DNA from 3 places in the Bacillus sp. FSL H8-0534 genome. Region 1 is predicted to be linked to each of the others. Evidence: riboswitches for the same ligand, from Rfam matches in the RefSeq annotation. Region 1 holds a riboswitch; each other region holds the start of a gene.
The links. A riboswitch is a leader RNA that binds a small molecule or an ion and turns the genes downstream of it on or off. The one in region 1 is predicted to bind thiamine pyrophosphate.
Positions count from the first base shown of each region.

Region 2: another riboswitch for thiamine pyrophosphate. It lies ahead of MHH71_RS13820 (MTH1187 family thiamine-binding protein); the one in region 1 lies ahead of thiC (phosphomethylpyrimidine synthase ThiC).
Region 3: another riboswitch for thiamine pyrophosphate. It lies ahead of tenA (thiaminase II); the one in region 1 lies ahead of thiC (phosphomethylpyrimidine synthase ThiC).

Region 1 is NZ_JBBOUC010000001.1:3,445,022-3,447,294, reverse strand. It holds gene thiC (phosphomethylpyrimidine synthase ThiC) at 1-1,146, opposite strand, end outside; TPP riboswitch at 1,413-1,528, opposite strand; gene MHH71_RS17560 (hypothetical protein) at 1,955-2,137, shown strand; gene MHH71_RS17555 (lactate permease LctP family transporter) at 2,253-2,273, opposite strand, start outside.
Region 2 is NZ_JBBOUC010000001.1:2,693,226-2,695,498, forward strand. It holds gene MHH71_RS13815 (ABC transporter permease) at 1-723, opposite strand, end outside; gene MHH71_RS13820 (MTH1187 family thiamine-binding protein) at 695-1,015, opposite strand; TPP riboswitch at 1,120-1,221, opposite strand; gene MHH71_RS13825 (hypothetical protein) at 1,397-1,534, shown strand; gene MHH71_RS13830 (anaerobic C4-dicarboxylate transporter family protein) at 1,812-2,273, shown strand, end outside.
Region 3 is NZ_JBBOUC010000001.1:2,363,043-2,365,315, reverse strand. It holds gene MHH71_RS12165 (M23 family metallopeptidase) at 1-68, opposite strand, end outside; TPP riboswitch at 610-720, shown strand; TPP riboswitch at 782-884, shown strand; gene tenA (thiaminase II) at 970-1,665, shown strand; gene MHH71_RS12155 (ABC transporter ATP-binding protein) at 1,634-2,273, shown strand, end outside.

The DNA of each region.
Region 1 (2,273 bases):
AACATCATGCTTCCAAGCAATTTTTGTTAACTCACCAAGCGTTTCAAGCTCAGAGAATTGCGCTTCATCATTCGCATCTGCAATCGAACCTGGACGTAATCCATCTCCAAGAGAGAAGGAAACATCATATTGTTTCATAATTTCACAAATTTCTTCAAAGTGAGTGTATAAGAAGTTTTCTTTATGATGGAATAAACACCACTGCGCCATAATAGAACCACCGCGCGAAACAATTCCTGTCGTACGTTTTGCTGTAATTGGAATGTAACGAAGTAGTACACCTGCATGAATTGTAAAGTAATCCACACCTTGCTCCGCTTGTTCAATTAACGTGTCACGGTATACTTCCCAAGTTAAATCTTCAGCAATACCATTTACTTTTTCTAGCGCTTGATAAATCGGCACTGTTCCAACTGGTACAGGAGCATTACGAATAATCCATTCACGAGTCGTATGAATATTTTTCCCTGTTGATAGGTCCATAATTGTATCTGCACCCCAGCGCGTTGCCCATGTCATCTTCTCTACTTCTTCCGCGATAGAAGAAGAAACTGCAGAGTTACCGATATTCGCATTTACTTTCACGTGGAAATTGCGTCCGATAATCATCGGTTCTGCTTCTGGGTGGTTAATGTTTGCTGGTAAAATCGCACGTCCTTCTGCGATTTCTTTACGAACAAACTCAGGCTCTACACCTTCACGAATCGCAACATATTCCATCTCAGATGTAATGATACCGTTACGTGCATAGTGCATTTGCGTTACATTTGCGCCCTTTTTTGCACGAAGTGGTTTACGATCCATCTGCGGGAACACAGGTGTATGCTGAGAAGCAGCCTTCACGCCATCATCTTCCGGTTTAATTTCACGTCCTTCATACTCTTCTACATCTCCACGGTCAACACTCCAAGCACGGCGAGGTGTTGGAATTCCTTTTTCCAGCTCTACTTTGTACTCAGGGTCTGTGTACGGACCACTTGTATCATACACGCGAATCGGCGGATTTGGTACACCGTTTGTATCACTTTGCTCAATCTCACGCATTGGTACTTTCATACCTTCACGCGGGCCATCCACATAGACTTTCTGACTTCCTGGTAAACTCGACTTCAATTCAATTTGCTCAGCTGAAACAGATTGCTTCATAATTTGTGTTTCCTCCCCTTTATCATTTCAGGCAAATCGAACTTGCTCAGAATCTCGGGCCACCTTCTGGGCAATTCGATTCCCGCTTCAGCAGCTAGAATGATCGGTGGCTTCGCCTCTTCAGCTGAAGCTCCATCCCCTCCCATTCTGACCGAGCCGCTTTCGCTTTACTTGTGAAAAGGACAAGAACTAGTGACCAGCGCATGCCAAAATAAAAAGAGCCAGGTCCATAGTAAAACAAGGACCTGGCTCATAAAGACATAGTTATGTAAAGCCGTTAACTTCCCTACGCTGGTACGAGCCAGATCAGGTCCAGAGGGTTAAGAAGTTCTCGCACTTCTCTCTCAGCCCACGCTTCTCTTGGGCACCCCTAGTTTATCACTGATTTAATTTTCAATACTTTCCCATCATACACGATAATCAGAAAAATGCAAAGGCATGAAGTACAATTTTTACATGTCGTTTTTTATCTGCTAGTCGATACTCCCTATTGAACCACTGATTATTAACCCGACCAATCGGGCTTTTACAGGCAGTTCATCTCCCACCTAACTTCTTTGTTTCCACTGAATTTTGAGGTGGGGGTCAAAACTTACCCATGTTCAGCTAAAATCAGAACACCTAAAAAGTTAGTCATATTATTTATTCACATATGTAAAGTAAAGTTTAGATCAGGAGTGAAATTATAATGGGTTGTTTGGGATCTATCTTCCGATTTACGTTTTTCGCAATATGTATCATTTTTGTCCTCTGGTTTGGAGGCTCGTCAATTATAGCCTTCTTTTCTGCTCTGTTTTGGGGAAGTTGGATGCATTTTTGGACATTATTTTCTATCTGGATTACTGCAAATTACGGAATCGGTTGGCTGTTTGAAGTTCACTGGAAAGATGAGGACGCAGGCGAAGAATTCTTTGCAATTTTTATTCTTTTCATCAGCATACTTATTTATAGAGGGATCAATAAACTTGGAAGGGTATTTATTCGAGGATGAATAGTCTTTCATGCCGTGCGTAACCATCGGGTTAAGTGTATGTATCATTTTAGGCATAAACAAGCCAGGTACTTTCAGCACCTGGCTTGTTTGTGTTAAGTTGGTGGCTATCTACTTAAGGTATCATCCACGTTAA
Region 2 (2,273 bases), 750 kb from region 1:
TTCTACGATAAAATACAAGAGCAATGTCACCATGACAATAATTGCTGCAATACCAAATACACGAGCTGTTAAAAAGGATTTTGTTGCACGAGTAAGCATAACACCTAATCCCTCGCTCGCACCAAGCCACTCCCCGATAATTGCTCCCATCACGCTATATGTAACCGCAATTTTTAATCCAGAGAAAAAATATGGAAGCACGGCAGGGAATTTTACCTTCTGATAGATTTGCCATTTTGTCGCACGCATTGTTTGCAGCAACTTGAGCATGTTTTTATCTACTGTTTGAAAACCTTCTAAAATACTAAGAGCAATTGGAAAGAAACAAACAAGAATAACGACCATCACCTTTGGGAGCATTCCATATCCAAACCAAATAATAAATAGAGGGGCTAGTACGACAATCGGAATGGTTTGTGAAATAACGAGTAACGGATTAATTAACACACGAAATAACGGAATCACATCCATAATAATTGCAATACTCGTTCCAAGTAAAATCGCAAAGAATAATCCGATGATAACTTCTTGTAGTGTTTGCATTGTATTTGGCAACAATAAATCTTTCATTCCAATGAGTTCCTGTACAATAGTAGAAGGCTTGGGTAAAATCCACGGTTCAATTCGAAATAATGAAACAGATCCTTCCCATATAGAAATGAGAAGGATTAGCCAAATCATTGTAATTGTTATGTTAGATCGTTTCTGGTTTTTCATATTCATCACGGTACTTCCAAACTTTCTCATCAATCGTTACACCTGTACTTGGACGATAATGAATTTTAATAGAAGTAATAACCTCTTCTGCTCCAGCATCAACACAAGCTTGTTGTGCACGCTTAATGACATCAAGAAGCACGTCTAATTCTCCTTCTAGTGTTGTTTCCATCGCACCTACTTCATAACGAACACCCGATTGTTGTACGACTTCAATTGCTTTATCAACAACGGCATACACATCTTTCGTTTTTGCTTGTGGTACGACTGAAAATGAAATTGTAACTTGTTGTGACATCCGAAAATCCCCCTTGCAAAATATGTTCTGTAAAAAGAAAAGGCTTTCCTACAAAATACGTAGGAAAGCCTTGTATGCAAGTTATTATACAATAACATCTGCTTACATCACTTTAAGTAACTCCCTACGCTGGCATTATCCAGATCAGGTTGAGGGTCGATGCTTACTTACATCCTCTCAGCCAATTGGCTCCCCGGTCTTAATTCGTTTTCATTGTAGCATGATTTATTTTTTCAAACAAACAAATCTACATTTTTTCATAATATGATACCGCTCATAATCTATTGTTCATATATTTTATACTATATTTTCAAAGAAGCTGGTGCCTCAAAACTTGGTAAATGGCATTTTTGGCTCTTACATATCGGACTACCGATTATAATGATTGCACTTGCTCTTGAGATTTATGGCTACCATGCAGCTATACCTTTTGTTGCTGGTGGAAGTATTCTTGTTGTTCTTGCTATTATCATTTTTGCTATTAATATTTTCACACAAATTAAAGAATCTCTAAAATAAGTCTATTTCATAAGAAAAAAGCAGAAACAGATGAATTCGTTTCTGCTTTTTTCTTTGCAACACATTCACTATACGTCCATTATTTCTTATTTATATATTAAATTAAAGTAATTGTTTTTCCAAAATAATGTCACAAAATATAGTGAATGTTACATTTTATGTGTTATATAATAAAAAGGTTGATTTAACAGGTCTTTATTTGAATAATTTAATAATTATCATTCAAATTAAATTATTCAAAAATATCTTACCATATAAATTTTGGAGGTAGTTTATCATGTTTTGGCTACAATTTCTTACCTTATTACTCTGCATTTTTATCGGTGCACGCCTTGGTGGAGTTGGACTAGGGGTAATGGGTGGCGTTGGTATGGCAATACTTGTATTCGTATTCCATTTACAACCTACAGCTCCTCCTATTGACGTTATGCTGATGATTTTAGCAGTCATTACAGCTGCAGGTGCCTTACAAGCTGCAGGTGGAATGGATTACCTTGTTCATCTTGCAGAAAAAGCACTTCGTAAAAACCCGAAGCGCATTACATTTTTCGCACCTATTGTGACATATTTATTTACATTGTGCGCTGGAACTGGACATGTTGCCTATTCCGTACTTCCCGTTATTGCAGAGGTATCACGTGAATCAGGAATTAGACCTGAACGCCCGATGTCAATTGCCGTAATCGCTTCGCAACAAGCAATTACAGCAAGTCCAATCTCTGCTGCAACTGTGGCCCTG
Region 3 (2,273 bases), 1.1 Mb from region 1:
GTTATGGATGGAAGTAGAGATGCGACTGCGACAGTAGTTGCCGTTAAAGCTGTAGCTTTCTGTTTCATCTAATATTAGCCCCCCATAGATGTGTTAATACATTCCCTATTATAGTATAAAGATATAATATTTTGTGCATTATTCATATAACTGTAATATGAAATGAGAAAAATAACAATTTTTTAATGGAATCGAAATATATTAAAAGAATAACAGATTAATAATCATTATAATATGGATTAAAGATAATTGATATTTTCTGAATAGATATATAAATCTAAATTGAAAAACTGACAGAAAAGCTTTCTTTTTAGGAGGGAGAGAGCATCCGACCTTGCATAGAAGCGGTTAGATCCTTTTCCTACCCCGTACTAAGTTAAACAAAAAGAGAAAATGAGTACAGGTCACCTTTTATTCTTCATAGCCGCGACTTATATGTTGGAAAATCAAAATGGATATATATATTTATTTTTCATATTTTATATAAGTAGAACTTTGATGTAAAGAATTCTTACTTTGTATTGGATTCATGGCTCGTAAATAGGATTGGGATAAGTTAAAACAGTTGCTGATGATGGATGACAGTGTTATACTGACTATGGTAATTTCATATTGTGCTAGGAGAGTTGGTGTTGCCAGCTGAGAGTAAGGCCGAGAGTCTTTGATCCTTTATTACCTGATCTAGATTATGCTAGCGTAGGGAAGCAATTCGGACATTAACAGTAAGTCCCTGTTTCTTTGCGTAAAGAAACAGGGCTTTTTTATTTGACAATTTTATAGTAGAAACCACTAGGGGTGCTTTATGTGCTGAGAGAGGAATAATCCTTAACCCTTACAGACCTGATCTAGATTATGCTAGCGTAGGGAAGTGGAGCAACGAATAAATGTATTTTTATTTGATGTAACCACTTCTTATAGAGGAGTGGTTTTTTATTTGAATAAATTGATATAAAGGAAGGGGAAATATAAATGAAGTTTTGTGAGAGATTATTTGAGACAGTACAGCCTGTTTGGGAAAAAAGTCATAATCACCCATTTGTAACTGGGATGGGGGACGGTACATTAGAAAAGGATAAATTCCAATATTACATCATACAAGATTATTTATATTTACTAGATTATGCAAAATTATATGCAATTGGAGTTGTGAAAGCGACTAATCCGCAAGTTATGGCAAAATTTGCAGAACAAATAGACGGCATTTTAAATGGAGAAATGACGATCCATAAACAGTATGCAAAACGCCTTGGTATTTCTGTACAAGAGATGGAAGAGGCAAAACCATCTGCTAAAAATTTAGCGTATACAAACTATATGATGTCAGTATCTCAAAATGGTACGCTTGCAGAGTTAATTGCGGCTCTGCTTCCATGTATGTGGAGCTACTGGGAAATTGGAAAGCGTTTAAATGATATTCCAGGAGCAAGGGATCATGAGTTCTTTGGGGAGTGGATTCAAGGATATAGCTCAGAAGAGTATGGAAAACTTTGCATTTGGCTAATGGATTTATTAAATGAACTAGCTGAAGGAAAGTCTGAACAAGAGTTAGACAAATTAGAAGAGGTTTTCTTATATTCTAGCCGCTTTGAGTATTTATTCTGGGATATGGCGTATCGTAAGGAGATGTGGGGTTTTGAGGAGCAAGAGCATACTACAGTTTCATAATGTTTCCTTTCATTATGATGAAAAGCCAATTATAAAGGGTCTGGATGCTTTCGTGCAAGAAAAAGAGTTTGTTAGCATCATTGGACCGAGTGGCTGTGGCAAAAGTACATTGTTTCGTTTAATTACAGGATTAGAAGAACCGACGGCTGGAACGATTCAACTTACAGAAACCTCGAGTCATCCTGTAGGATATATGCCACAAAAAGATATGCTTCTGCCATGGAGAACAATTATTGAAAATGCAGCACTGCCGTTAGAGTGCCAGGGGATAAAGAAAAAAGAAGCACATGTAAAGGCAAAAGACCTGTTAGAACAATTTGGTTTACAAGGATACGAGAACAAATATCCGAAAGATTTATCAGGTGGTATGCGGCAGCGAGTGTCCTTTATTCGAACTTTATTAACAGGCGGGGACATTTTATTGTTAGATGAGCCGTTTAGCGCATTAGATGCATTAACGAAAGCAACGTTGCAAGAATGGTTGTTTGAGCAATGGAAACAGTGGCAAAAAACCATTTTATTTATTACACACGATGTAGAAGAAGCACTTTTTCTTTCTAATCGGATTTTAATAGTGACAGAGCAGCCTATAACAACTTTAACGGAGC